DNA from 4 places in the Bradyrhizobium sp. 27S5 genome. Region 3 is predicted to be linked to each of the others. Evidence: riboswitches for the same ligand, from Rfam matches in the RefSeq annotation. Region 3 holds a riboswitch; each other region holds the start of a gene.
The links. Region 3 has a riboswitch for cobalamin ahead of WDM24_RS37580 (TonB-dependent receptor). Riboswitches for the same ligand answer to the same signal wherever they lie in the genome.

Region 1 (7,195 bases), 4.3 Mb from region 3:
CACCGGCTCGAGATCAAAGCCCGCGGCCGCGAGATCGGCCCGCAACGCCTCGACCGAGGCAAGCGCATCGAGGCCGACGGCATGCGCGATCTGGTGCGGACGGCCCGGATAGTTCGACAGCACGAGCGCGAGTTGCTTCTCCTGCGCGGGCTTGTCGGCAAGCCGATGCCAGGCTGCCACGCGGGCGGCAATTGCTGCGACGCGCCCGGCATCCGGCCGATGCGCAAGATGCGCGAATTGCAGATCGGGATCGCGCTCGCTCGCCGACTTGAAGCTCACCACGCCCGCAAACAGGCGGCCGTCAACCTCCGGCAACACCACATGCATCGCGAGATCGCCGGGCGACAGACCGCGGAGCGACTCGGCCCAATCCTCGCGCCGCGCCGTCGACAAGGCGACCTGGAACACCGGACATGAAGCGGCATCGAACGGCGTGGTGCCGTCATCGCCGGCCGCGGAGAATGCGGTCGCATTGACGATGGCGGCTGGAGGGCATTGCGCGAACTGAGCGCGCAGCCAATCGGCCACGCCTGCGGCCTTCAACGAGGCGACGAACACGCCGTAGGCGTCAAAACCTTTCTCGCGTAGCGCCTCGACCAAGGCATCGACCGGCGCGGTGTCGCCGGCCGCGAGATAGGAGCGATAGAAGGTCACGAGTGCCCGCGGCCGGCCACCCGATGCCGGCAACGCTGCGACAACACCGCGCCGCGGATCGTAGACGCCGATCTCCGGCAGATCGATCTCGCCGACGACAGGCCCGGCATAGAGCCCTGACGCCAGCGCCACTTGCGCGATCACGGCCTGGGCGGCGACAGGCCCCCCCTTGTCGCACAGCACCTTAAGTCGCCGCAGCGTCGAGACCGGCAGCGTGGAAAATTCGTCCAGCCGCAGATCGTCGCGGCCATCCGCCGGCAACACCACCAGGGCGATATCGCGCTCCTTTGCCAGGCGATGCACCGCGGCCAGCCCGTAGGACCAATAGGGCTCACCGCCGATCAGCCGCACCAGGATGCCGCGCGCGTGCGACAGCGTCCGCTCGATATAGGTATCGACCGACAGCGGGTGGCGCAGCTCCGCGAGATTGGCGAGCCGCAGCGACGGCAGCGCGGCGCGGCCCCGCCGCCAGCCGGCCGCGAAGGCAGCGAGATCGCTGTCGGAAAACGACAACACCACGAGATCGGCCGGATCCTGGCCGAGGTCCCTTGGTGTCGCGGTCTCCTCAAGGCCGCGGCTCTCGCGGAAGACGACGTGCATCAGACACCTAGTCGCGCCCTGATCGCAGCTTCACTGATGTCGCCGTGCTCGCCGATCACGACCAGCTTCGACTGCCGCGGCCGTGTGCCCCAGGGCATGTCGAACTGATGCCGCACGCGTTCGCCGACGGACTGCACGAGCAGCCGCATTGGCTTGCCTTCGACTGCGATATAGCCCTTGGCGCGCAGCACGTTCTGCTCGCGGGCCAGCCCCTTGATCGAAGCCACGAGTGCCTCGACATCCGAAACCTCGGGAAGATCGATCACCACGGAGTTGAAATCATTGTGCTCGTGCTCGTCCTCGCCATCGTGGTGCGACGGCCGCGACGCGAGATCATCCTCTGCCGCGGCCTCGAGCCCCAGGATCACGCGCGCATCGACGGCGCCGTCGACGATCGGCAACATCGGAACCTCGCGCGGCATTTCAGCGGCAATCACCGCTTTGGCCGCCTTGATCCCTTCCGCTCCGGCGAGATCGGCCTTGGTCAGCAGCACGATATCGGCACAGGCGATCTGGTCCTCGAACACTTCGGACAGCGGCGTCTCGTGGTCGAGATTGTCGTCGGCCGCACGCTGTGCATCGACTGCTGCGGGATCCGGCGCAAAGCGGCCGGCCGCGACCGCTTCCGCATCGGCCAGCGCGATCACGCCATCGACCGTGATCCGCGAGCGGATTTCCGGCCAGTCGAACGCCTTCAGCAGCGGCTTCGGCAGCGCCAAACCTGACGTCTCGATCACGATGTGATCGGGCCTCACGCGTCGCGCCAGCAGTTGCTCCATCGCCGGGATGAAATCGTCGGCGACGGTGCAGCAGATGCAGCCATTGGCGAGTTCGACGATGTTCTCGGTCGGGCAATTGGCGTCGGCGCACGACTTCAGAATCTCGCCGTCGACGCCTTCGCTGCCGAATTCGTTGACCAGCACCGCGAGCTTCTTGCCATTGGCATTGCGGATCAGATGCTGGATCAGCGTCGTCTTGCCGGACCCGAGAAATCCGGTCACGACCGTGACCGGAATTTTGGCGAGCGTGTTCATTCTGCGGCCTCCGGGACGACGGCAAGGGGTGGAATGCGGGCGAGCGATTGCTTGCGGAAGATTTCCGGACGGCTGCGCCACGGCACGATGCCGTCAGGCGCGGCCGCATAGGCGGAGGCACCGGCGATCACATCCCTGGCATTATCAGCGGACAGGCGGCCGTAGACATAGGACCACCGCCCCGGCGCGCTGAGCGCGACCGAGCAGCCCTGGCTGCAAGCCGAGAGGCATTCGACGGGAACAAGATTGACGTCATCGGGCACGCCGGCCTCAACAAGCGCGGCATGCAGGCGCGCACCGGGCGCGATCTCACCTTCCGCCAGCGTCTGGCCGGCGCGGCAGGTGATGCAGACATGAAGTGTAACGCTCATCGCCCATCCTGGATTGACAGCGGGAGGCGAAGAGGCACACGAACCGATGTGAATGGGTTCGTTCCCCGTCGCGGAACACCCCGTCCGCCGGTCTCACTACACGTTGCGTTGGCAGGTCTCCCGGCTTGCGGAGCAGGATTTCTCCCTCGATGCCCACCTTCCCGATTCTCGACAAGGAATCAGTGGCTTTTGGGCATCTCTCCGGTCACGGTCGCGGGGGCGGCTGCTTTTCAGGCCCACCTTGAGCCCTATCGCATTCCCTCTTCGCCTGTCGTAGGACAGGAACCAACGCGGGCCCACCATTCGTCCGTGGCTCGAACTTGTCAAGCCGAAGGAATGTCATGATTTCTGAAGAAAACGGCGCCGAAGACGAGGTCGGCAGCAGCGAGGTTTCGCTGGATGCGCGCCACGCGACCAAGATGGCGAAGAAAAAGGTCGCGCGCGACAAGATCATGGCGACCAAGAGCGGTGAAAGGGGTCTGATCATCGTTCATACCGGCGCCGGCAAGGGAAAATCCTCTTCGGCCTTCGGCATGATCGTGCGCTGTGTGGCGCATGGCTTTCCCTGCGCGGTGGTGCAGTTCATCAAGGGCGCCTGGGATACCGGCGAGCGCCGCCTGCTCACCGGGCATTTCGGCGAACTCTGCCAATTCCACGCGATGGGCGAAGGCTTTACCTGGGAGACGCAGGATCGCGCGCGCGACATCGCGGCGGCCCAGGCCGGCTGGGAAAAGGCCAAGCAGCTGATCGCAGACCCGAGCTTGCGCATGGTTGTGCTCGACGAGATCAACATCGCGCTGCGCTATGACTATCTCGCCATCGCCGATGTCGTCGAGTTCCTGACCACGTCAAAGCCGCCGATGACGCATGTCGTGCTCACCGGGCGCAACGCCAAGGAGGAGCTGATCGAGATCGCCGATCTCGTCACCGAGATGACGCTGGTGAAACATCCGTTCCGCTCCGGCATCAAGGCCCAGCCGGGCGTCGAGTTCTGACTGTTATCGCCATGGCGCGTGCATTGATGATCCAGGGAGCCGGTTCGGACGTGGGCAAGTCGCTCATCGTCGCGGGCCTGGCGCGCGCTGCCAGTCGGCGCGGCCTGCGCGTGCTGCCTTTCAAACCGCAGAACATGTCCAACAACGCGGCTGTGACCATCGACGGCGGCGAGATCGGACGTGCGCAGGCCCTGCAGGCGCTCGCCGCCGGTGTCGAGCCGCACACCGACATGAACCCGGTGCTGCTGAAGCCGGAGAGCGATGTCGGCGCCCAGATCATCGTGCACGGCAAACGGATCGCGACCGCACGCGCGCGCGAATATTCCGCTATGAAACCGTCGCTGATGGGCGCGGTGCTGGAGAGTTTTGGGCGGTTGAAGGATCGCGCCGATCTGGTGCTGGTCGAAGGCGCCGGCAGCCCCGCCGAGGTCAATCTGCGTAAGTCCGATATCGCCAATATGGGCTTTGCACGCAAAGCTGACGTCCCCGTGGTGCTGGTCGGCGACATCGACCGCGGCGGCGTCATCGCACAGCTCGTCGGTATCCAGGCGGTGATCGATCCCGAGGATGCCGCGATGATCCAGGGCTTTGTCATCAACAAGTTCCGAGGCGATCCGACGCTGTTCGACGACGGCTACCGCCTGATCGAATCCCGCACCGCATGGCGCGGCTTTGGCGTGCTGCCCTGGTTCGTCCGCGCCGGCGAGCTTCCGGCCGAAGACGCGCTCGGGCTCGGCGAGGCGCGCAAGCCCGGCCAGTGCAAGATCGCCTTCCTTGCGCTGTCGCGGATCGCCAATTTCGACGATCTCGATCCGCTGAAGCTCGAGCCCGGCGTCGATCTCGTGATGGTACGGCCGGGCGAAGCCATCCCGGGTGATGCGAAGCTCGTCATCCTGCCCGGCTCGAAATCGACCCGCGGCGACCTCGCCTTCCTGCGCGCGCAGGGCTGGGACATCGATCTCGTGGCGCATCATCGCCGCGGCGGTCATGTCCTTGGCCTCTGCGGCGGATATCAGATGCTCGGCGAGAGCGTCGCCGATCCCGACGGGATCGAAGGTCCCGCCGGCGAAACGCGCGGCCTCGGACTTCTTGATATCACAACTGTCATGACCGAGCAGAAGACGCTGACACGCGTCAGCGCGGTGCATGCCGCTACCAGTCAGCCGATCAGCGCCTATGAAATCCATATCGGGCGCACCGACGGTCCGGATCGTATCAGGCCATTTGCGTCGCTCGACGGCGCCGCTGAAGGTGCCGTTTCCGCCGATGGTCGCGTTCACGGCAGCTATCTGCACGGCCTGTTCACGTCTGACGAGTTTCGCAAGGCCTTCCTTGCAAGGCTCGATATTCCCGCGGCCGACCAGCCGTACGGCGCCCGGGTCGAGAGCGCGCTCGACGCGCTCGCCGAACACATCGAGACCCATCTCGATGTCGAAGGCCTGCTCGCGCTGGCGCGCTAGCGCGTGATGAGATGAGTTTGAGTTGGAACGGCGTCGAAGGTTCACCTCTCCCTTGGGAGAGGTCGATTTGCGCAGCAAATCGGGTGAGGGGCTACGGACTATCGAGAGAGCGAGAGCCCTCACCCGGATTGCTTCGCAATCCGACCTCTCCCCGATGGGGAGAGGTGGACCGAAATCGCGGCGAGCTGATTCCACCCAATCGTATCGCGCGTTAGACGATCAGCGCGACAGCACGGCAGACAGCCGAGCCCATTCGGCTTCGCTGCCGGGCAGACCGAGGCGCAACCATCCCGGCCGCTGCTGAAACACGCGCGACCAGATCAGCCCATGGGCAAGCTCGTCCTGGGCGACCAACGCATCGCCGGTTTCGTAGAGACGGAACAGCGGCGTGCCACCGACCAGGGTCCAGCCCTGCGATCGCACCGCTGCATCGAGCCTGACGCAGTCGGCCGCCAGCCGTGCGGCCGTCGCCTTTGCCCAGTCGTAATCGAGCAATGCACGCCGCCCGATCGCAATCGCGGCCCCCGAAACCGGCCATGGGCCCGCCATCGCCGCAAGCGCGCCGATGTCCGGCTCACTGCCGATCGCGAAGCCGAGCCGCAAGCCGGCAAGCCCGTAGAATTTGCCGAATGAGCGCAGGATCACGAGCCCCGCTCGTCCGGCTTCCGGTGTGAGCGACAGGTCCGGCACGGCGTCCGCAAAACTCTCGTCTATGACGAGCCGGTCGACGCGTGGCAAAAGCGCGAGCAGCTCGCGCCGGTCGTGGTGCCGCCCATCGGGATTGTTCGGATTGACGACGACGGCAAGATCGGCGCCCGCAAGCGCTGCGAGATCGGACACCTCGGCGACGTCCCAACCGGCGGCCGACAACACCGCGGCATACTCATTGTAGGTCGGCGTAAGAATCCGCGCCCGCCCTCGGGACGCCAGCTGCGGCAGCAGCTGAATGGCGGCCTGCACACCGCCCATCGCCACGATCGGCGCGTCGGTCGCATAAGCCTGCCGCGCGGCGGCGTGGAGGGATTCGATCTCGGATCGCGACGGCAAGGCGCTCCACTGCCGCGGCTCCACATCGACCAGGGGATAAGGCACCCGATTGATCCCCGTCGACAGGTCGATCCAGTCGTCCGCGGCGCCGCCGAAGCGTTGCTGGGCGACATCGAGATTTCCGCCGTGCTCACGCATGCGCCGCTCCTTCACGCCAGCGCCAGAGCGACGAACGCCGCAGCCAGCAGCATCATGGCGTAGCGATAGAGTTTCAGCCCGGCGTGGATGTCGGCGGCAGCCGGATCGCGCGCGCCTTCATTCAGCCAGGGCTCATCGGCGATGCTGCCGTGATAGATGCGGGGACCACTGAGCCGCACGCCGAGCGCACCGGCCATCGCCGCTTCCGGCCAGCCGGCATTCGGCGAGCGATGGCGGCGCGCGTCACGCAACATGCATGACCACGCCTGCGAAGGCCGCGCGGCGAGCACCACGAACAAAAGCCCGGTCAGCCGCGCCGGAACGAGATTGGCGAGATCGTCGATCCGGGCGGCCGCCCAGCCAAAGGCCTCGTGCCGCTCGGTGCGATGCCCGATCATGGAGTCCAGCGTGTTGATCGCCTTGTAGCCGAGGATTCCCGGCAGGCCGAACAGCGCGCCCCAGAACACCGGCGCGACGATGCCGTCGGATGCATTCTCGGCGAGGCTCTCGATGGTCGCGCGCGCGACGCCGGCATCGTCGAGCGTCAAGGGATCGCGTCCGACGATTTGCGCGACCGCGGAGCGCGCGGCCGCGATGTCGCCGGACGCCAGCGGATTGGCCACCGCCGCGACATGGTCATGCAGCGAGCGCAAGGCCACCAGCGGCCACGCCAGGATGCCCACAAGGACGACACGCATCCATCCGGATCCGAGCACGGACTGAACCGCCCAACCGAGAGCCATCGCCAGCGCGATCACCAGGATAGCAGCCGCGACACCGGCGACGCGGCGAAACGCCGGCGGGTCAGTGTCCCGGTTCCAGGCGCTGTCGACAAGCTGGATCAGCCGGCCGAGCCAGGTCACGGGATGGCCGATGCGCGCAAACAGCGGCGACGG
Region 2 (7,195 bases), 360 kb from region 3:
GAAATCCGGCCGCAGTTTCACGATTGCTTCCAGCGAGGCAAATCCGCCGGCGTTGAAGCCGAGCTCGCCGGCGGCGTTGGAAAGACCCGTTGCCGCCAGCAGCGAGTTGACCAGGCTGCTCTCACCCGACACAAAGCCGCGCCGCTCCAGCGGCAGCACCCGATAATGATGACCGTCAGCCACCGCCCGCGCCCGCGCGATCGCCGCGTCGAGGCGCGCGATCTCGGCCTCCGCGCGATCCGGATGCTGCAGCACCTCGCCCATGGCGCGGATCTGGTCCCTCACCTCGTCCAGCGTGCGCGGCACCGTGAACTCGACGAGATGCAGCCCCTTCGCCTTCAGCAGATCGCGCGTCGCCCGCTTGTCGAACAGGCTGACGACGACGAGGTCCGGCTTGAGCAGCAGCACGTCCTCGGCCTCGCCGGACAGCCGCGGATAGTTTCGCGCCCGCTCGGCGGCCCAGGATTGCCAGGCATCGCGGGAGAAACGGCTGAGCCCGAGGATCTGGTCCGGATCAGCCAGCGACAGCACCAGCTGGTCACTGCAGACATTCATCGAGACGATGCGCGGTCCGGCGGCAGACGCGGCACTGGCGGACATGAGCCCAGCAAGAACGGAGAGCGTCAGCAAAAAGCAGAGCCGAGCGAGATGGCTGACACGCAAAAGGTGCGCCCCCTCTCCCGCTTGCGGGGGAGGGTTGGGGTGGGGGTAGCGCCGCAATGAACACTCTTCGAGTGGAGAAAGCCCCCGCCCGCATCGCATCTTTCGATGCGACACAGCCGAAGCCTCGCTTCGGCGTTTCTTAAGAACGGCCGCCGAAGGCGGCCTATGCTCCCCCGCAAGCGGGAGAGGTGAACCGAACTCGCGGCAGTATCTCGCCCGCATCACACGTCCGCCCACGGCACGATAACGGCCTCGCGCTGAAATTCAGCGCGGTAGGCGCTGACCCGGAACACGCTGGCGAGGACCGCTTCCGACAACGCCTCATCCGGCGGGCCTTGCGCCGCCAGCCGGCCCTCCGACAGCACCAGCACGTGATCGGCAAAGCGCGCGGCGAGCCCGAGATCGTGTGTCACCACGATGACCAAGACGCCGGTGTCGGCGACGTTGCGCAGCTTCTGCATCACGTCGATCTGGTGGCGCGGATCGAGCGACGCGGTCGGCTCGTCGGCGAGGATCACCGGCGCCTCGACCGCGAGCACCCGCGCCAGCGCGACGCGGCTGCGCTCACCGCCGGACAGCTCGGTGACGCGGCGGTCGCTGAATTCAGTGACGTCGACCGCCTGCATCGCCCGCAGCACGGCCTCCATGTCCTTCGGCGATAGCCGCGCCGGATCGGTCGCGCCATGCGGATAGCGGCCGAGCGCAACGATATCGCGCGCCGGCAGCGGCCAATGCACCATGTGCCCCTGCGGCAGATAGGCGAAGCGCTTCGCGCGCTCGCGCAGCGGCAGTGACGCCAATGCGTCGCCGCCAATCCGGATCTCGCCGTCGGACGGAATCAATCCGGCGAGCGCGCGCAGCAGTGTGGTCTTGCCGGCGCCGTTCGGGCCGACCAGCGCGACCAAATGGCCCGATGCCAGCGACAGCGACACATCGTGCAGCACCTTTCGGCTGCCGAGCGAAGCATCGAGCGCGATGGCGGACAGCAGCGTCATGCCACGCCTCCGCCGAGCGCGCGGCGTTCGCGCATGATCAGATAGAGGAAGAACGGCACGCCGATGATCGAGGTCAGCACGCCGACCTTGATGTCCGAGGTCGAGGGGATGATGCGCACCGCGATATCGGCCGCGAGCAGCAGCGCCGCGCCGGTCAGCGCGCTCGGCACCAGCAGCCGCGCCGGATCGTGACCGATCAGGGGACGCATCAGATGCGGCGCGACGAGCCCGATGAAGCCGATCGTGCCGGTGACCGCGACCGCGCCGCCGACGCCGAGCGCAACGCCCGCGATCACGAAGAGCCGCAGCCGCCCGACATCGACGCCGAGGCTCTGCGCGGCCTCCTCGCCAAGCGTCAGCGCACGGAACGCGTTCGCCTGGCTGAGCAGGATCGCGGCACCCGCGATGATGAAGGGCAGCGCCAGCGCCACATGCTGAAAGCTGCGGTCCTCCAGCGAGCCGAGCAGCCAGAACGCGATCTCCAGCACCACGAAGGGATTGCTGGAAAGATTCATCACCAGCGCGGTCGCAGCACCGGCGAAGCTCGAGATCGCAAGCCCCGCGAGGATCAGGATCAACAGCCCGGCATTGCGGCCGGCGATCGCGAGCAGCGCGAACACCGAGCCGAACGCGGCGATGATCGCCACCACCGGCAACGCGTAGGAGCGCACGTCGGCCAGGCCGAGCGCGATCACCAGCACCGCGCCGAACGCCGCCGATTGCGGCGCACCGAACAGCGACGGCGAGGCCAGCGGATTGCGCAGCAGGCCCTGCAGCGCCGCGCCTGACAGCCCAAGAATGCCGCCGATTGCGAACGCGAGAATGGTGCGCGGCAAACGGATTTCGCGCACGATCACCTGCGCCACATCGCTGCCGCCGCCGAACAGCGCCTCGATCACCGCGAGCGGCGACAGCCGCACCGGCCCGATGCCGAGCGAGATCACGCACAGCAGCACCACAAGCGCGAGCAGCGCCGCGGTGGCGCCCCATCGGCGCCGCGCCGCGACCTCGGCCGCCAAGGCAAAATCCTGCACGCTCATCGGATCCATGCTCTTACAGCGATCGCCGTGGCAGACAAGCGACACTCGACAAAAACCGTGGCCGTCTGACCGCCGCCCGACTTCCGCCGGATTGACTTTGCTGCCCGGCCGAACCCTAGATGAACATGACGGTTCTTTCATGAGATGAAAAGGGAATGCGGTGCGGGGAAACTTCCCCAAGGCCGCGGCTGCCCCCGCAACTGTATGCGGTGAATCCTTCGTCACGGGCCACTGGGAATCTCGGTCCTGGGAAGGCGACGAAGGGTAACGACCCGCGAGCCAGGAGACCTGCCGTCAGCCGTGGTCACACGCGAAGATGCCGGTCGGGGAGTACAGGCATGAGCTTCACCTGAGGCTGTTAGCACGATGGTGAGACTGGTTCGCGGTGACGTGCCACTGACGTTACCGAGGTCTCGCTTATGTCGTCCTACCCATTCCACCATTGGCGGCGCCGCGCGCTTCTGCTCGCGACGACGATGCTCGCGCCGGCAGTCTTCACCGCCGCCGCGCGGGCGCAGCAGGCGCCCGCTCCCGATCAACTACCGGCGATCGAAGTCACCAAGCCGGGCGAACAGAACGTCACGCGCGCCAAGCCCGCTGCAGACGAAGCGCCCGCACCGCGCCGTCCGGCGCCGGGCACCGTAGAGAGCACCAATGTGGGCGGCGGAAGCGGATCCGGCACCACAGGGACAGGCACGGCCACCGGGACCGCCGGCAACGGTGGCGGCGGCCGCCAATTCGCCGGCATTGTCGGATCGTCCTCGACCGTGATCACCGCCGACGACATCGCGCATTCGCCGGTGCAGTCGCTGCCCGAGATCCTCGCGCAGGTGCCGGGCGTGCAGCTGCAAACGCTCTATGGCGGGCCGAACGGCGCCAAGACCGCGGTCGACCTGCGCGGCTTCGGGGCATTCGCCACCGACAACACGCTGTTCCTGCTCAATGGCCGCCGGCTCAACGACGTCGACAAGGCCGGCTTCGACCTCACCACGATCCCGCTCGATTCGATCGCGCGCATCGAGATCACGCGCGGCAACAGCGGCGCCGTGCTCTACGGCGACAATGCGGTGGGCGGCGTCGTCAACATCATCACCAAGACCGGCGTCGGCGGTCCGCCGACGACGATGAGAGCCGAGGCGGGATTTGGCTCGTTCAACACCCGCATGGCCGCCGTCTCCGCGGCGCTCAATGCGGGACCGTGGTCCACCTCGTTCTACGGCAACGGCATCAAGTCCGACGGCTACCGCGTCAACAATGCGCTCGACCAGCGCAACGCGGTCGGCAGCGTCAACTACACCACGGCCGACCTCACCGCTTTCCTGACCGTCACGGGCAGCGACCAGAAGCTCGGCCTGCCCGGCGGGCGGCTGGTCGATCCGTCGATCGGGGTGAACGAGCTGCAAACCGACCGCCGGGGCAGCAGTACGCCGTTCGACTATGCCAACCAGCAGACCGCGAGCGTCACCGCCGGCTTCACCAAGACGCTGATCAACGGCGTCGACCTGATCGTCGACGGCGGCTGGCGGCAGCGCGATACCCAAAGCGGCTTCTTCGGCACGGTACCGACCATCAGCTTCGCCTCGACCTACAACGATGCCGCGCTGGAGACCTGGTCGCTGACGCCGCGGCTCAGCGTCAAGAACGTGATGCTGGGGATGCCGTCGACGATCCTCACCGGCATCGACTATTACGATTCGACGTTCCGTCAGGCACGCGGCGCGTTCCAGGGCGTCGACCCCTTCCACATCTACAATATCGAGCAGCAGAGCGTGGCCGGCTACTGGCAGCACACGCTCGGATTGCTGCCGACCACTGACTTCTCTTATGGCGCACGCGTCCAGAATACCAGCGTCTCGGCGCGCGATCGCTACGACCCGAATGCGCCGTTCGCGTTCGACGCGCAAGCGTCGCCGCTCGACAGCAACGAGACGCAATATGCGCTCCATGTCGGCGTCGAGCATCGCTTCACGGACACATTTTCGGTGTTCGGCCGCGCCGCGCGCGCATTCCGCACGCCCGATGTCGACGAGCGCGTCGCATCGGGTCCGTCATTCGACCCGCTGACCTTCCTGCCCATCGCGCAGAATTTTGCGCTCAAGACCCAGACGTCGGAAGACGTCGAGGGCGGCTTCCGGGTCAGGACCAACCGCTTCCAGGTCCAGACCAGCGTCTATCTGATGGATCTCGAGAACGAGATCCATTTCAACCCGGTGCTGTTCTACAACGTCAATCTCGACCCCACCCGCCGCTACGGAAGCGAGACCAGCGCCTCGCTCAAGGTCAGCGACAGCGTGACGCTGCGCGGCGGCATGGCGATCACCCGCGCGGTCTTCCGCGAAGGCATCTGGGCCGGCAACGACGTGCCGCTGGTGTCGCGCTACACCGGCAGTCTCGGCGTGACCTGGAATATCTGGCAGAACTATCTGGTGTTCGACGCCACCGCGCGCGCCTGGAGCTCGCGCATCATGGACAACGACCAGGCCAATACCCAGACCCGGATTCCCGCTAACGCCACCGCCGACATCAAGCTGAGTGGGCAAATTGACCGCTTCTTCTGGTCGCTCAGCGTCAACAACCTGTTCAACGCGCTCTATTACGACTACGCCATCGCGAGCTCGTTCACAGATGGCCGCTTCTCGGCCTATCCGCTCCCCGGCCGCACCTACATGGTGAAGGCTGGCGCAACGTTTTAGAGCATGATCCGGCGCGGCGGGGGTGTGATCCCGCCGCGCCGTCTCACTCCATTACAAGCGCCAGCAAACTGGGATAGAATTCCGGCAGCTGATTTAACCCGCGCAGGGGAAACGCATGGGCAAGGCCGGAAAGACGAGCAAGGGCGCCGACAAGCCCAGCAAAAAGTCCGACGAAAAGTCGAAGGCGCCTCCGCCACCCGCCGCGCCGCCGGACGACGAGTATGACGAGGATGGCGACATCGCCACGCCGAAGATCGACCGCTATGGCAATGACGACGAGCCGTTGTGAGGGATGAACGATATCCATCCCTGCGTCGTCCCGGCGAAAGCCGGGACCCATAACCACAGGGCCGAGTTGTTGAAGCGCGCTGTGGCCCCAGCGCGTCGCAACAATCATCATTAGTGGTTATGGGTCCCGGGTCGCGCTTCGCTTGCCCGGGACGACGAGAATGGGGTCAGCAAAACTCCGCACTCTCGATCTTCCTGATGCTGCGGCGATCCAGCAGATGCGCGCCAAAGCCGCCGCGCGCCAGCGATGAGGCGATCTGCGGCGATGCCAGCAGCAGCGCCGTGGTCATCGCCAGCGGCGCGGCGCTGAGCCAATCGAGCCGCACCGGCGTCAGCTCTTCCGTGCTGCCGCGATAGAGACCGTCACCCGCGGCGATGCGGCCGCATTCCCTGATCAGCTCGCGCCTTGTGCCGTCGCGCGACGCGCTGCCGAGCAGCGCCTGCATCGCCAGATGGGTCCGCACCCCGGCGCGGCCGTCTGCCAGCGGAGCCGGCGTCTCGTCAAGCGAGACGCGCAGCAGCAGGTCGACCAGATCGGTGCCGGACCGGTATGCGTTCATGGGCTCGACCAGCCGCGGGTTGCAGTCGATCAAGAGCGGCGTTGCGCTGTCGAGCGGCATGATGACATCGACCGAGAGCGCGCCATGCCAGCCGAGATGCGCGCCGATCGTCTCGAGCGCGGCGCGGATCGCCGGCCGGCTCACGCTCTCCTTGATCGCCTCGCCGCCGCCGACGCCGGCCGCGATCTGCCGGTAGGCGTGGAAGGCAATGAGAGTGCCGCGGCAAAACACCGATTGGGCCTTCTCGACGGTGCCGGTGATGAGGTCCTGCACCACCACCTCGCCGGCAAAATCGCCAGCGGATTCGAGATCGTAAAGCGCGCGATGGAGATCGCTGGCGTCGCGCACGAACCAGATGCCACGGCTGGCAGTGCCGATCGACGTCTTGACCACGGAGGGAAACCGCAGGCCGTCGCGCAGCTCCTCGACCGAGTTCACGATCCGGGTCGGCGGCTGCGGCAGGCCGAGCTGGTCGAGCAGACGGCTGAAGCCGGCCTTGCTGTGCACGGCGCGATAGCTGGTGAAATCCGGCAGTGCGAGGCCCACGCGCGGTTGCAGCCGTCCCTCGGCGCGGGCGAACAAGAATCCCTGTTCATGGATCGGCAGCAGCACATCGAAATGCCGCGACGCCAACAGACGCTCGACGAAGCGCAGGAAGCCCGCCGGATCGGTGCGCAGGGGCGGACAATGGTGGTACTTGCGGACAAAGCGGGAATAGCGCGCCAGGCACCAGCGCGAGGGATCGCAGATTTCGACGTGATGGCCGGCCAGCCCCAGGATCGTGATCGCCTCGCGGCCGGAGGTGCTGGAGCCCTCTGACACGAGCACCCGGAGCGGCTTTTTGGCGTCGATCATGACCGATCATCGCCGCGCCGCCACGCTTTGTCGCCGCCATTAATGCCGCATGTGTCGATCCGGCACGCCCACTCCGGGGGCAGCCATGCAGGCGCGTTCAT
Region 3 (7,195 bases):
TCTCCGGCGCGACGTGTTCGCGCATCTGATTTCGTTGTCGCCGTCATTCTTCGATTCCGCACGGAGCGGCGAACTGGTGTCGCGGCTCACCGCCGACACCACGCAGATCAAGTCCGCAGTCGGCGCCTCGGTGTCGATTGCGCTGCGCAATCTGATGCTGTTCTTCGGTGCTGCCGCGATGATGGTGATCACGAGCCCGCGGCTGTCCGGCTTCGTGCTGGCTGCGATCCCGCTGATCGTGATTCAGCTGGTCGCGTTCGGCCGCTGGGTGCGGCGGCTGTCGCGCAACGCCCAGGACACGCTGGCCGATGCCAGCGCCTATGCGAGCGAGCTGGTCAACGCGATCCGCACCGTGCAGGCCTATACCGGCGAGCGGCTGGCCAGGACGCGCTTCAGCCGCGAGGTCGAGCAGGCCTATGACGCCGCGCGCAGCTCGACCAAGGCGCGCGCGATGCTGACGCTGATCGTGATCTTCATCGTGTTCGCCAGCGTCGTCGTGATCCTGTGGGTCGGCTCGCACGACGTGCTGGTCGGAACCATCAGTCCCGGCCGGCTTGGCCAGTTCATTCTCTACACGGCGTTCGCTGCCAGCGGCCTCGGCCAGCTCAGCGAGGTCTGGGGCGAAGTCTCGGCCGCATCGGGCGCCGCCGAGCGGCTGTTCGAGATTCTGCGCGTCAAGCCGGAGATCGCAGCTCCCGCCGCGCCGCGCGCGCTGCCGCAGCCCGCACGCGGCGATGTCGGCTTCGACAATGTCAGCTTCGCCTATCCGACCCGGCCCAACGCGCTTGCGGTCGACGGCGTGTCGCTGAAGGTCGGCTCCGGTGAGAAGGTCGCGATCGTCGGCCCCTCCGGCGCCGGCAAGAGCACGCTATTCCACCTGCTGCTGCGCTTCTACGACCCGAAATCGGGCACCATCTCGCTCGACGGCGTGCCGATCCGGCAGGCCGATCCCGCCGAGGTTCGCGCGCGGATCGCGCTGGTGCCGCAGGATTCCGTGGTGTTCGCCGCCTCGGCCCGCGAGAACATCCGGTTCGGCAGGCCGGATGCCACCGACGCCGAGGTCGAGCGTGCCGCCGATCTCGCCCATGCTACCGAATTCCTGCGCCGCCTGCCCGGCGGCTTCGACGCCCAGCTCGGCGAGCGCGGCGTGACGCTGTCCGGCGGTCAGCGCCAGCGCATCGCGATCGCGCGCGCCATCCTGCGCGATGCGCCGCTGCTGCTGCTCGACGAGGCGACCTCGGCGCTCGACGCCGAGAGCGAGACGCTGGTGCAGACCGCGCTCGAGGAACTGATGCGCCACCGCACCACGCTGGTGATCGCGCATCGTCTGGCGACCGTGCTGTCCTGCGACCGCATCCTCGTGATGGACCAGGGTAGGATCGTCGAGCAGGGCACCCACGCCGAACTGGTCGCCGCCAACGGCCTCTATGCGCGGCTGGCGCGGCTGCAGTTCGAGGGGATTTGAGCCCGCGATCTTGCTAGGCGTTGCCGGGCCGCTTATGCGGCGCCTATGAGATCGCTCGCGCGCTCCCCTCGAAAACCTATTGCCGCGCAAGGATAGTCACGCCGCGCCCCGGATCGGGCGCGCGGGGTGTTCGATCGATGCGCAGCGAGGGAGCAAGCGAATCGCAGGGCAAGCTGCTCGGCGCCTGGCAACTCGCCGTGCTGCGCTTCACGGTGACGCTCGACGACGCCGACCGGATGCACGCGCTCGCCATGGCCGGCGAGCTCGATCGATTGGATGGTGCGGCCGACGGCTCGTTCCACTTCTTCCGCAGGACGACAGCGGAGCTGTGTCATGCCATCACCGGTCACGATGCCCATGCGAACGCCGTTGTCCGGCGCTTTCAGATGCAGATCGACAATCCGCGATTGCGGCGGGCCTTCGAGGCGGCGATCGCGAAGGATCGGACGCCGCCGAAGCTCGTCTCGAGTCGGACCAGGCCCAGCGACGATCTCTGGAGAGGCCTCGCCCCGCGACGGGCGACTGGAACGTAACGGACCTCGCCGCCACTCGCATCGTTGATACGGCCTTCTCGCGTCGCGCGAAGGACGATTGCGTTACACCATATCGCAAGAATCCCGATCGGGGCGTCGCGATAGATGCGATGCATTTTTGTCTCTTGGCCCCGCTTGGGTCCGGTCGTAAGCCTTAATGAAGGCGGCCGGCCGGGACCGCGGTTTTGGACAATGCGGGGGGAGTGGCGAGATGGGTGGTTTGATGATCAGCGGCGGCCGGGTGGTGGATCCGGCCAGCGGGATGGACGCGATCGGCGACGTCGCTGTTGTCGACGGCCGGATCGCCGCTGTCGGCACCGGCCTCGGCGGCGCCGAGCGGCAGATCGACGCGACCGGCCTCGTGGTGGCGCCCGGCTTCATCGATCTGCACGCCCACGGCCAGACCATTCCGGCCGATCGCATGCAGGCCTTCGACGGCGTGACGACGTCGCTCGACCTCGAGGCCGGCGTGCTGCCGGTTGCGTCCTGGTACAAGCGCCAGGCCGAGAAGGGCCGGGTGCTGAACTATGGCGCCGCGGCCAACTGGGCCTTCGCGCGGATCGGCGCGATGACCGGCTCGAATTCGGAGAGCTCGCTGGAATCGTTCGGCGCAGCGATGCGCGATCGCCGCTGGATCGAGAACGTGGCGACCGAGGGCGAGGTCGGCGGCATCCTGGAGCGCCTTGCCAACGGACTGAACGAAGGCGGCATCGGCATCGGCATTCTCAACGCCTATGCGCCCGGCGCCGGCGTGCAGGAATTGACCGCGGTGTGCCAGCTCGCGGCTGAACATGCGGTGCCGACCTTCACCCACGTCGCCTACATGTCGCGCATCGACCCCGAGAGCGCGGCCGAGGCCTATATCCGCCTGATCGGCTATGCCGGCGCCACCGGCGCGCATATGCACATCTGCCACTTCAACTCGTCGAGCAAGACCGATATTGAACGCTGTGTTGCGCTGATCGCAAAAGCGCAGGCGCAGGGCCTGCCGATAACGGTGGAGGCCTATCCCTACGGCACCGGTTCGACCGTGCTGGCGGCGACCTTCTTCAGCGATCCCAAATTCGAGGAGCGCAACGGCCTCGGCTACGATTCGGTGCAGCGCGTGACCGACGGTCACCGCTTCGGCAGCCGCGAGGAGCTGCTGGCGGCGCAGGCCGAAGAACCCTCCACGCTGGTGCTGTGGCATGTGCTCGATATCGAGAACAATCAGCATCATCGCGACCTGCTCGACATGGCGGTGCTGTATCCGGGCGGCGCGATCGCGTCCGATGCGATGCCGTGGACGCTGTCGGACGGCCGCCCCTACACCGGCGACGGCTGGCCGCTGCCCGATGATGCCACCTCGCATCCGCGTTCGGCCGGCTGCTTCACCCGTTTCATCCGCGAATGGGTGCGCGAGCGCAAGAAAGTGTCGCTGCTCGAGGGCATCCGCAAATGCGCGCTGATCCCGGCGGAAATCCTGTCCGCAAGCACGCCGGCGATGCGCGCCAAAGGCAGGTTGCAGGTCGGCGCCGACGCCGATGTCGTGGTGTTCGACTTCGAGACCTTGAGCGATCGCGCGACCTTCTCCGCGATGAACCGCCCGGCGGAGGGCGTGCGGCACCTCGTGGTCAGCGGTCAGCCGCTGATCAACGACGGCGTGCTCGATGTCGCGGCGCGGCCGGGCCGGCCGGTGCGCCGGCCGGTCGCCGGAGGCTGATATGCCGGTCCCGATCCTGCTGGTCGCGGGTTTTCTCGGGGCGGGCAAGACCACGGTCGTGAACCATCTGCTGGCGCATGCGCAAGGGCGGCGCATCGCGGCGGTCGTGAACGACTTCGGCGCGATCAACATCGACGCGGAGCTGATCGCGGGCGCCAGCGATGGCGTGGTCAGCCTGAGCAATGGCTGCATCTGTTGCACGCTGGAGGGCGATCTGCTGCGCACGCTCGCAACCTTGCTGCGGCGTGATCCGCGTCCCGAGTTCATCGTGATCGAGACCAGCGGGATCGCCGATCCCTCCGACATCGTGCGCAACCTGATGGATCCCGTGGTCTGGAAGGAGGCGCCGCTGGAGACCGTGCTGTGCGTGGTCGACGCGACGCAGCCCGTGACGATGCTGGACGATGCGCTGCTGCGGTCGCAGCTGCGGGCGGCCGATGTGGTGGCGCTGAGCAAGGTCGATCTGGCTGATGCTACCGCGCGCGCCGCGATCCGCGACGCCGTACGCGCGGTGCGGCCGGCGGCGGTTGTCGTCGATGCGCTGCATGGCGAGGTGCCCACCGAACTACTGTTTCCGGCCGATCTCGATCATTTGCCGGCGCCGCGTGAGACCATGCCGCGACGGCCGGTGTCCGACCGGTTCGAAACGCTGAGCTGGACGTCGGAGCGGCCGGTGCGGTTGCCGCGCTTGCAGCAGGCGATCGGCAGGCTGGCGCCGAAGCTCGCGCGATCGAAGGGATTGTTCGAGACGGTGGAGCAGCCGGGGCGGCTGACTGTGTTTCAACTCGCCGGCGGACGCGCAACTTTGGCTGCGGGCGGCGTGCCGTCGGCTGGCGTGCCGCGCACGCGAATCGTGTTCATCGCCGAGATCGGCGTGCTGTCGCGCGCGGAGATCGATGAGATCATGGCAGGCTGCGTCGAAGCTACCTGAGTTTTCCGTCACCCCCGCGCAAAGGCTTTGCCTTTGTCGCTGGAGGAGCGCGTAGCGCGTCTCGAAGGGTGCACGGCCACCAGCCGGGCCGTCGATCCTTCGAGACGCCGCTTCGCGGCTCCTCAGGATGACGGGTTAAGGAGGTCTCCGCGTCAGCGATACAGGCCGTGTGTCATCGCCGCAGCACCGTCCCGCAAAGCACGTGCGCGACAATCGCGCCGAATTGACAGCCCATCCCGCACCACCTATCGTTTCCGCCGACGGTTCCCTTCGGGGATCAAAAGGGAATGCGGTGCGAGGGTAACCCCAATGCCGCAGCTGTCCCCGCAACTGTAAACGGCGAGCCTTTCGTCAATTTGCCACTGGGCCATTCGGTCCGGGAAGGCGTCGACAGGCGACGACCCGTGAGCCAGGAGACCTGCCGTCAGTCGTGGTCACACGCGAGCACATCGGGCGGGGGCGTCCTGGTGGGATCGGAGCACTGCCTTTTGGGCAATGCGCCAGTCCGCGTTCGCGGTGACGTGCCACGTTACCGCGAGTCCTTTCATGTCTCCGTCTTCTCCCGTTGCGCGCCGCTGGCGCCTCGGCCTCGTTTGCTCCCTGTCATCGCTGCTGCTGCCGGCTGAAGGTGGAGCACAAACACCGCCACCAACCAGGCTCGATCCGATCGAGGTCTCGCCCTCGGCATCCGAAACGCCCAAGCCCGCGGCGCGAAGCAGCAACTCGGCGTCGTCGTCGCGGCCACGCTCCAGACCCGCACCGGCCGCGGCAATCGGCAACACGCCGCGCGCCGCAGCGTCGGGCGCTTCGGGGTCGGCATCGCCCACGCTCAACGCCACCACGCCGGGTAGCACCGGCAGCCGTCTGAATCTAACGCCGCTGCAGACGCCGGCAAGCGTCGAGATCATCACGTCGCAGACCATCGCCGAACGCGGCCAGCATAATGTCACAGATGCCGTCACCCAGGACGCGGCCGGGTTCATCGCAACGCCGGCTCCCGGCAATGGCGGCCTATCGTTCAGTACCCGCGGCTTCGCCGGCAGCGATTCGGTGATGACGCTGTATGACGGCACGCGCTTCTACATCGGCTCGGGAACCCTGACGTTCCCGTACGATACCTGGTCGGCGCAACGTATCGAGGTGCTGCGCGGCCCCGCCTCGGTGCTGTACGGCGAAGGCGCAATCGGCGGCGTCATCAACGTGATTCCGAAAAAGCCGCTGGGCACGCCCTACAACGAAGCCGAGGTCTCGCTCGACAGCAACATGACGCGGCGGCTCTCGGTCGACAGCACCGGTCCGATTAATCCCAATGTATCCTACCGCATCAATGCCACCGGCAACATGTCGGACGGCTGGGTCGATCGCGACAAGACCTCGAACGCGGTGGTCTTCGCCGCGGTGCGGGTGCAGGCGTCGGAAAATCTCGCCTTCACTCTCTCGGAAGATTATGGCGACCGCAGCCCGTCGCGCTATTTCGGCACGCCGCTGATCAACGGCGTGATCCAGGATGCGCTGCGCTTCAAGAACTACAACGCGCTGGACAGCACGATCCGCTATCAGGACAGCTGGACCCAGTTCAAGACCGAGTGGGACGTCGCCGACGGCATCAAGATCAACAACACGCTCTATTATCTGACCAGCGAGCGGCACTGGCGCGACATCGAGAGCTACACCTGGAATCCGAAGACCAGCTTGATCGATCGCGGCAACTATATCGAGATCTTCCACGACCAGAAGCAGGCCGGCAACCGGATGGACGCGACCTTTAGCGGCCACATCTTCGGCCTCGAGAACCGCTTCGTTGCGGGATTCGACGTTAACCACATCGACTTCACCCACACCAATAACTCGCCGTTTGGCGGCGCGTCGTCGGTCAACCCCTACGTCTTCGATCCCGGATCGTTCTTCGCGACGACCACTGCGACATCGCCCGGCTTCAATGCGATCGTCAATCAATACGCGCTGTTTGCGGAGGATCGTCTGTCGCTGACCGATCAATTGTCGCTCGTCACCGGCGTCAGGTACGATCGCCCCGAGGTCGACCGCACCGACTATCGGACGTCGTCGAACAGTTTCGACGTCGCGCTCTCGGGCACCAGCTGGCGCACCGGGGTGGTCTATGAACCGATCAAGAACCTCGCGTTCTATGGTCAGTATGCGGTCGGCGTCGATCCGGTTGGCAATCTCATCTCGCTGTCGGCCACGCAAAAGACCTTCCAGCTCGCCACCGGCAAGCAGACCGAGATCGGGGTCAAGCAGTCGTTCCTGGGCGGACGCGGCGAGTGGACGCTGGCGGGCTATCAGATCGTCAAGAACAATTTGCTCGTTGCCGATCCGAACAACCCCGCAGGCCTCGCATTGCAGGTCGGCCAGCAATCATCGCGCGGCGTCGAGGCATCGGTCGGACTGGCGTTGGACTATGGCTGGCGTATCGACGCCAATGTCGCGCTGCTGCAGGCGAAGTACGACAACAACAGCCAGCTGGTGAGCGGAAAGCTTGTCAGCTATGCCGGCAACGTTCCGATCAACGTACCGCAGCAGGTTTCGAACGTCTGGTTGACCTG
Region 4 (7,195 bases), 2.5 Mb from region 3:
ATCGGCCTCGGCCTCGTCGAGGAAGCCAGCAAGCTTGGGCAGCTTGGGGCGGAGCTGGTCGGCGACCTTCCGCCCACTGCGCTTGGGCGGTCTCGGCATCGTCCTGGGCAAAGGCGGTGGCGATGAAGGCGGAGACGACGCGCGGTCCGCTCTTGCCGGCATGCGACCAACGCGTTGCGCATGAAGTGCACGCGGCAGCGCTGCCAAGTGGCGTTGAGCACATTGCTGATGGCGGCCTTGATGCCCTCGTGCGCGTCGGACACAACCAGCTTGACGCAGCGCAAGCCGCGGCGGGCGAGCTTGCGCAAGAACTCCGTCCAAAATGTCTCGGCTTCGGAAGGGCCAATGTCCATGCCGAGAACCTCGCGGTGGCCGTCACTGTTGACGCCGACCGCGACAATCACCGCGACCGACACATGCGGCCATTCTGGCGCACCTTCACGTAGGTGGCGTCGATCCACAGATACGGCCAGTCGCCCTCGATCGGGCGGGCGAGGAACGCCTTCACTTTGTCGTCGATCTCGCCGCACAGCCGGCTCACTTGGCTCTTGGAGATGCCGCTCATCCCCATTGCCTGCACTAGGTCGTCTACCGAACGGGTCGAGACGCCCTGCACGTAGGCCTCCTGCACGACGGCGCAGATCCTCTTCATGCGTAAGCGTCGTTCTCAGGCCACAGCTTTGAGGTCTTGACGGCAAAGGCCCACGGAAGCAGTTGATCGATGTCGCTGTTTGGATGGCCGTTGACGATCCTGGTGAGGGCGTGGTCATCGAAAGGGACATCCGTGGCCGCGGTGCCGAACGAGACGGCGCTCCTCGGCAGCTGATGGTTTTGCGGATCGCCTGTGGAAGCTTGCCAAGTTGACGGGCGATGGTCCGAGGGGTGAGGACAGCTTTCCGATCGCGTGGATGCAGCACGATGTTGGCGTAGAACTCGGCGATATGCTTGAGCGCCTCGCTGGCTGCTGAAGCGGGCTTGTCGCCCGTGGAGAACCAGCAATCCTTGGCCATATCGCGCGAACAGCATGAAGTCGGCTTCCCAATGACCCGGCGTCCCGCGGCCTTCGACCTCGGAGGGTCGTTCATCGATCGAGCGCCGTTGTTTAATGAAGCTGGCAGGGCTGCCGCCTGGGCGTCGCCGGCGCCCTCGTCTGAGTTTATGGCGCGGCAGCAGGCGGTGCCAGTAATCCTTCTGGGCCGTACGATGATAGATGAAACGATAGATTGACTCGTGGCTGATCATGACGCGACCATGCTCTCGCGCCAGTCGACCAGCGATCTGCTCCGGCGAATGTCCCATCGCAAGGCTTTTGCCGACGCAGTCCCGCAGGGCCGGCTGGCGCGCCAGCTTGAAGCGGCCATCCTGCCGTCGCCGACGTTCGGCCAATTGTTGAGCCCGGACAGGTTCGTAACCGCCCCTCCAGACCTTGGTAGGCCGCGAGTTGCGCTTCAGCTCCCGACTTATCGTCGACGTCGCGCGGTCAAGCGCAGACGCAATATCGTTTCGAGATTTACCGCCTGCATGCAGGCGGTAAATCTCAACGCGCTCTTCAAGGCTGAGCTGGCCATAACATTGTCCCATCGCCACAACACCCTAGAGCGTTTCACATTTTGACTGAAGCATAACCGGTGTTTGCGAAGTAGTTTGGCATTCGCGAGGCTGGATGTCCTGAACGAGGTGACCGATTTGGCGCCAAGTGTCTTCGACGGTGCGCCTCTGAGCCTGCCGCATCCAGTGTTTGATCTTGGAGAAGGCCTGTTCGATCGGGTTGAGGTCGGGCGAGTATGGCGGCAGGTACCAGAGCCTGGCGCCAGCAGCCTGGATCATCTGCCTGACAGCTTTCGACTTGTGGCTTCCGAGCTCGTCGAGAATGACGATGTCGCCTTCGCGCAGGGTTGGCAGGAGAAGGTGCTTCACATAAGCGCAGAAGCATTCGCCGTTGACCGGGCCGTCGAAGACGCAGGGTGCCGTGAGTTGGTCATGGCGGAGCGCGCCGAGGAATGTGAGGGTACGCCAGTGACCGTGCGGGGCGAAGCCGCGCAGGCGTGCGCCCTTGGGGCCCCAGCCCCGCAAAGGGGCCATGTTGGTCTTGATCCAAGGGTGAGTAGGCCGGGGATTTTCACCCCCGGCCTCTCGCAGAACGGTGCGTGAACCTCTCGGTTCACACCGCTCCCGTCAGGTGAACGTGGTCGTTCCGAAGAACTGCCAGTGTACGAACAGCTCCGCGTTATTCCGAGCCAGCTTTCGCAAGAACAGCGAAGCACCGGTTTTGTGGAGCCGGAAGCGCTTGTACTTTCGCATGATCCACGCCTTCAGCTTCTGATTGACGTAGTCGACCAGAGAGAACAGCGCTGAACGGCTGAACCGACCATAATAACCTATCCACCCCCGGAGGAGCGGATTGATCTGTTGGGCAAGCTCAGCCAGCGTCCCCGGCGTTTGCCGGGGAATGTGCAAGCTTCGGATCGTTGCTCGCATGGCCTTCAAAGCTGTCGGACTGACCGCCGGGGTGTATCCACAAAAGAATTCCTTCCGCTGTGACGTTGCCACCTGCCGCGGCCTGAACTGATATCCGAGAAAGTCAAACTTGACCCTCTGATACGTTCGCCGACGCCTGTTGTCCATGCAATAGACGATCTGCGTCTTTGTCGGGTGCATCTGAAGTCCGCACACCTCCAACCTCGCTTGAAGCTCCGCCCTAATGGCCTCTGCTTCTTGCTCGGTCCGGCAGTGCACCAGTCCGTCGTCGGCATACCGACACCAAGGGAGGTCGGGATGTGTCCGCGCCATCCAGATCAAGCACGGGCTTGCGGTGACCGCCCATGTTGCCAGGCGCAACCGAGCCGGTCGCCCGCTGCCGCTGTGACCACTTCACAACCGACGAGACCGCAACACCAAACCGCTCCGCCACAGATCGGCAGCTCTCGCCCGCTAAAACCGACGCCACCACACGCTCGCGAAGGTCCAGGGAAAGAGGTCGGGTCATGCGATGCTGGCCTCCAATCCAGTCAGCATCTTGAATCACAAACCGCCAAAAACCGGAATCCCCTCCGATTCAGTTAAGCAATGAAATGCTCTAGTTGCAGCGCCAGGCAGATGTGCTTGGCACTCAAGGGCCCACAACGATACGAAACCGCCCATCAGCGCCGGGCGTTTGGAACAGACGCCGCCGAAGTGCACGCTTTAAGCAGGCGGGCAAGATGGTAGCATTCACTCGCCGGCATGCGCGATCGCTCGTGTCGGCCGGCGCATATCGTGCTCTTCAATCGACCGGAAGATGCGGCTTCGACGCAAGTCCTGTCCTCCTCAAGCAGGTAGAGGACGCCGAGCCGTGCTAGCCTCGGCCTGAGCCGATCAATAGTTTCGAGAGAAACTGTCGAGCGGTGTTACTCAAGAGCGGTCTTACCATCAACCCGAACAAGCCGACCGCCGAGACGGCAACAGCAAAGACACCGAGGGCACTCCAAACAGCCATTTTCATTGCGAGCCGGTCTCCTTGGTTTGGTTGATATGCTTGCCTGGGCAGTATCGCCAAAAAGTGTCCGAGTGACGCCTACCAGAAATGGCTGGCATCACAGAACCACCTCGCGCCGCGTATGCTATCTTATTCGGTGGATCGTTGATTGCTTGGAGAAGGCAGCGCAGCGCGCCGTGCTTGATGAACCGGGGCCAGCTTGCATGAAAGCCGTCTGTTCGACCAAGTGGTCCTCGGTGCAAAGGCGGCGTATTCGGATTTGTCGCGGCCCACGCGGAGGGACTTTCGGGATGTCATCCGATGTCCGTGATTGTAGAGCGACTTCTGCATCGAGTATGAACGGTGGGCATGCCGCTAGGCACATTAGCAGATCGCAACATGACGCGAGGTTGACGGAATATCCCTTTTGCCGATAATTGAAGGTGTCGAGGTTCTCCGGTCTCATTAGGCCGGAGCTAAGAGGGAAGCCGGTGTCAATTCCGGCGCTGTCCCCGCAACTGTGAGTGGCGAGCTGTCCAACGAAGGCACTGAAGCCTGACGGTTTCGGGAAGACCGGACAGCAGCGCAGAGCCGCGAGCCAGGAGACCTGCCCCGCCACTATCTTCGTCCACCGGCGGGTGTCCCGGTGGTGCGCCAAGCAGCGGTCGCTCGCGCGGCTTCTTCTGCCTGCGTCCGCCATGGCCTTTGCCACCAATATGGGGTTAACGCTATGTCTCTTCTCTCTCTTCCGGTTGCCACACTCGGAACGCCACGCATCGGTCCAAGGCGAGAGCTCAAGGTTGCGCTCGAAAGTTACTGGGCCGGAAAAATCGCCGAACAGCAGTTGCTCGAGGATGCAGCTGGCCTACGTGCCGCAAATTGGGCTCGCCAGAGGTCTCTCGGTGTCACCGTGATCCCATCGAACGATTTCTCGCTGTACGACCAGGTGCTCGACACCAGTGTCATGGTTGGTGCCATCCCAGAAGTCTACGAGACGAATGCCGGATCCATTTCGCTCAAGACATACTTCGCCATGGCACGCGGGGCACAATGCGACGGTCAGGATGGGAGTTGCGGTCACCCGTCGCGTGGATATGGCGCACCCGCGCAGGAGATGACCAAATGGTTCGACACCAACTACCATTACATGGTCCCGGAATTTCACCCGGGGCAGACTTTCAGACTATCCTCTCGCAAACCAATCGAGGAGTACGAGGAAGCCAAGGCCCTTGGCTTTCAGACGCGCCCTGTCCTGATCGGGCCGGTTACATTCTTGAAGCTTGGCAAGAGTGCCGATCTTGCGTTCCAGCCACTGTCACTGCTAGATGACCTGATACCGGTCTATATTGAGCTTTTGAAGGAATTGGCCAAACGCGGGGCAAATTGGGGTCAATTCGACGAACCTTGCCTAGTCCTTGTTCTGGATGAGAGTTCGCGAAAATCCTTGGTACATGCTTATGGCCGGCTCGCAAAGGAAGGGCCGGCCATCAAGATCATGGTTGCAAGCTATTTCGGTGGCCTCTGCGACAATCTGGACGCTGCCCTGCGCCTGCCTGTTGCCGGGCTGCACGTCGATCTGGTTCGCGCGCCAGAGTTATTGAGCCAGATCATTGCGAGCGGCGAGTGACCTCGTCATGTCGCTCGGCGTCATAGACGGTCGGAATGTTTGGCGATCGAATTTGTCGGCGCTCCGCCAGCGACTGGATCCCGCGATTGCGAAGCTTGGTAAGGACCGCGTACAGATCGCCCCATCCTGCTCGCTGCTTCATGTGCCGGTCGATGTTGAACTCGAGACCGGGCTCGCCTCCGACGTCAAGAGCTGGCTTGCTTTCTCGGTTCAGAAGATGCGTGAGCTTGCGACCTTGGCGCGGGCACTCGCAGGCGACCAGAATGTTGCGAAAGCTCTTGCGGAATCGGAGTGTGCCGCAGCCGTCCGCGGGACGTCGCCGAAGATCCGAGATGCCAATGTCGTTGTCCGGCTGAGTGCGATCAACCAGGCCATGCGCCGGCGGGCCAGCCCATTTGCCAGTCGGGCCGAGATCCAACGCAAGCGCTTCGGGCTTCCAGCGTTCTCGACCACGACGATCGGATCGTTTCCTCAGACCTCAGAGGTCCGTAATACCCGGGCGGCGCATGCGCGAGGCGCGATGAGCGACGAGCAATACGACAAGTTCCTCAAGGAAGAGACGGCGCGCGCCGTACGTTGGCAGGAAGACATCGGTCTGGACGTGCTCGTCCATGGCGAGTTTGAGCGCAATGACATGGTGCAGTACTTCGGCGAGCAACTCTCCGGCTTCGCATTTACCAAAAACGGTTGGGTGCAATCCTATGGCTCGCGCTGTGTCCGGCCGCCGATCCTGTTTGGAGATGTCTCACGGCCGAAGCCGATCACGGTGGACTGGTGGCGCTATGCGCAGTCGCTAACCAAAAGGCCGATGAAGGCGATGTTGACCGGACCAGTAACGATCTTGAACTGGTCGTTTGTTCGCGAGGATATTCCCCGAAGCGAAGTCTGCCGTCAGATTGCGCTCGCAATTCGAGATGAAGTCGGCGATCTCGAGAATGCGGGTGCTTCCATGATCCAGATCGATGAGGCTGCACTACGCGAAGGCTTGCCATTGCGTAGTGCGCAGTGGACCGTTTACCTCGAGTGGGCTGGAGATTGCTTCCGCATCTGCTCATCGGGCGTCGCCGAACAAACTCAGATTCATACCCACGTGTGTTACTCAGAATTCAACGACATCATCCATGCGATTGCTGCAATGGACGCAGATGTCATCTCGATTGAGACTTCGCGCTCGAAGATGGAACTGCTCGACGCGTTCAGGAACTACAACTATCCGAACCAAATTGGCCAGGCGTGTACGACATTCATTCCCCACGCGTTCCCGAGACCGGCGAGATGAAGGAGCTCATGGCCTTGGCTCTGAAGCGGCTGCAGCGGTCGCAGTTCTGGGTCAATCCGGACTGTGGCTTGAAGACACGCAAATGGGAGGAGGTTCGCCCGGCACTTGTCAACATGGTCGCTGCGGCCCGCGAACTGCGCGCTGCACCGCTCCAATAGGCCATTGATCCTTGGTCAGGTCTTTCGTCGAGCTGATCGGCTTAAGGAGATCTCGATAGTCCCGGGAGAGCCTTGGTGAATACAAAAGGCCCGGCCGCGTTTAGCGGCCGGGCGGAAGTCGAGTCTGGGAGGAGCGACGCTGCTAGGCATCGCGGCCACTTCCATCGGCAGAGGGAGCACGGCCCACGGATCGATCTCGGCGAGGACATTCGCCGAAAATCTAAGTCCCAGTTAAGGCACAGGATGATCGTAACTCAATTATGCCCTGGTATGCGCCCAATATAGCCAAGGATTAGAAGACTACACCAAGGTTGTTGCTGATGAGGACTGTCTCAACGACTCGCTGAGTCGAGCATGGGTGGGCGATGATGTGGAGCGATCGCCATGGAAGGCAACGAGCCGCAGAACGTGGTGCGCTCTCCTGCCCGCAAACAATACGCTCAATCACCGAGACATATCAAAATCGCGCTCGCAAGGACCTCATCATCACCAATGAAATGAGCAGCTTGAGTTAGGCCAGATTCGGTCGGTCGTTGGTCAAACCGTTGTCGCCCGATTGGAATCCTCGGTTCCAACGAGTGTTTGAAATCTACGTACGGCTCGACGTAGTGGGTGTGACGACGCTTGTAGATAGCTCGGGACCGGATGCCAAATCGGCGTGCTATCAGCCCCGCGAT

Region 1: linked by a shared signal. The riboswitch ahead of WDM24_RS14550 (DUF1636 domain-containing protein) and the one ahead of WDM24_RS37580 (TonB-dependent receptor) in region 3 are both predicted to bind cobalamin.
Region 2: linked by a shared signal. The riboswitch ahead of WDM24_RS39295 (TonB-dependent receptor) and the one ahead of WDM24_RS37580 (TonB-dependent receptor) in region 3 are both predicted to bind cobalamin.
Region 4: linked by a shared signal. The riboswitch ahead of metE (5-methyltetrahydropteroyltriglutamate--homocysteine S-methyltransferase) and the one ahead of WDM24_RS37580 (TonB-dependent receptor) in region 3 are both predicted to bind cobalamin.

What each region holds. Positions count from the first base shown of each region.
Region 1 is NZ_CP147714.1:3,136,029-3,143,223, reverse strand. It holds gene cobN (cobaltochelatase subunit CobN) at 1-1,254, opposite strand, end outside; gene cobW (cobalamin biosynthesis protein CobW) at 1,254-2,288, opposite strand; gene WDM24_RS14550 (DUF1636 domain-containing protein) at 2,285-2,659, opposite strand; cobalamin riboswitch at 2,753-2,964, opposite strand; gene cobO (cob(I)yrinic acid a,c-diamide adenosyltransferase) at 3,001-3,654, shown strand; gene WDM24_RS14540 (cobyric acid synthase) at 3,666-5,114, shown strand; gene cobD (threonine-phosphate decarboxylase CobD) at 5,334-6,299, opposite strand; gene cbiB (adenosylcobinamide-phosphate synthase CbiB) at 6,311-7,195, opposite strand, start outside.
Region 2 is NZ_CP147714.1:8,344,604-8,351,798, forward strand. It holds gene WDM24_RS39280 (ABC transporter substrate-binding protein) at 1-600, opposite strand, end outside; gene WDM24_RS39285 (ABC transporter ATP-binding protein) at 885-1,658, opposite strand; gene WDM24_RS39290 (iron ABC transporter permease) at 1,655-2,698, opposite strand; cobalamin riboswitch at 2,811-3,008, shown strand; gene WDM24_RS39295 (TonB-dependent receptor) at 3,118-5,391, shown strand; gene WDM24_RS39300 (hypothetical protein) at 5,507-5,680, shown strand; gene WDM24_RS39305 (hypothetical protein) at 5,847-7,094, opposite strand.
Region 3 is NZ_CP147714.1:7,986,236-7,993,430, reverse strand. It holds gene WDM24_RS37600 (ABC transporter transmembrane domain-containing protein) at 1-1,465, shown strand, start outside; gene WDM24_RS37595 (hypothetical protein) at 1,603-1,998, shown strand; gene WDM24_RS37590 (amidohydrolase family protein) at 2,210-3,700, shown strand; gene WDM24_RS37585 (GTP-binding protein) at 3,702-4,631, shown strand; cobalamin riboswitch at 4,876-5,071, shown strand; gene WDM24_RS37580 (TonB-dependent receptor) at 5,178-7,195, shown strand, end outside.
Region 4 is NZ_CP147714.1:1,379,340-1,386,534, reverse strand. It holds partial or broken gene WDM24_RS06650 (IS256 family transposase) at 1-643, opposite strand, end outside; partial or broken gene WDM24_RS06645 (IS30 family transposase) at 822-1,581, opposite strand; partial or broken gene WDM24_RS06640 (IS630 family transposase) at 1,604-2,097, opposite strand; gene WDM24_RS06635 (group II intron maturase-specific domain-containing protein) at 2,176-2,790, opposite strand; partial or broken gene WDM24_RS06630 (helix-turn-helix domain-containing protein) at 2,795-2,986, opposite strand; cobalamin riboswitch at 3,887-4,083, shown strand; partial or broken gene metE (5-methyltetrahydropteroyltriglutamate--homocysteine S-methyltransferase) at 4,185-6,518, shown strand.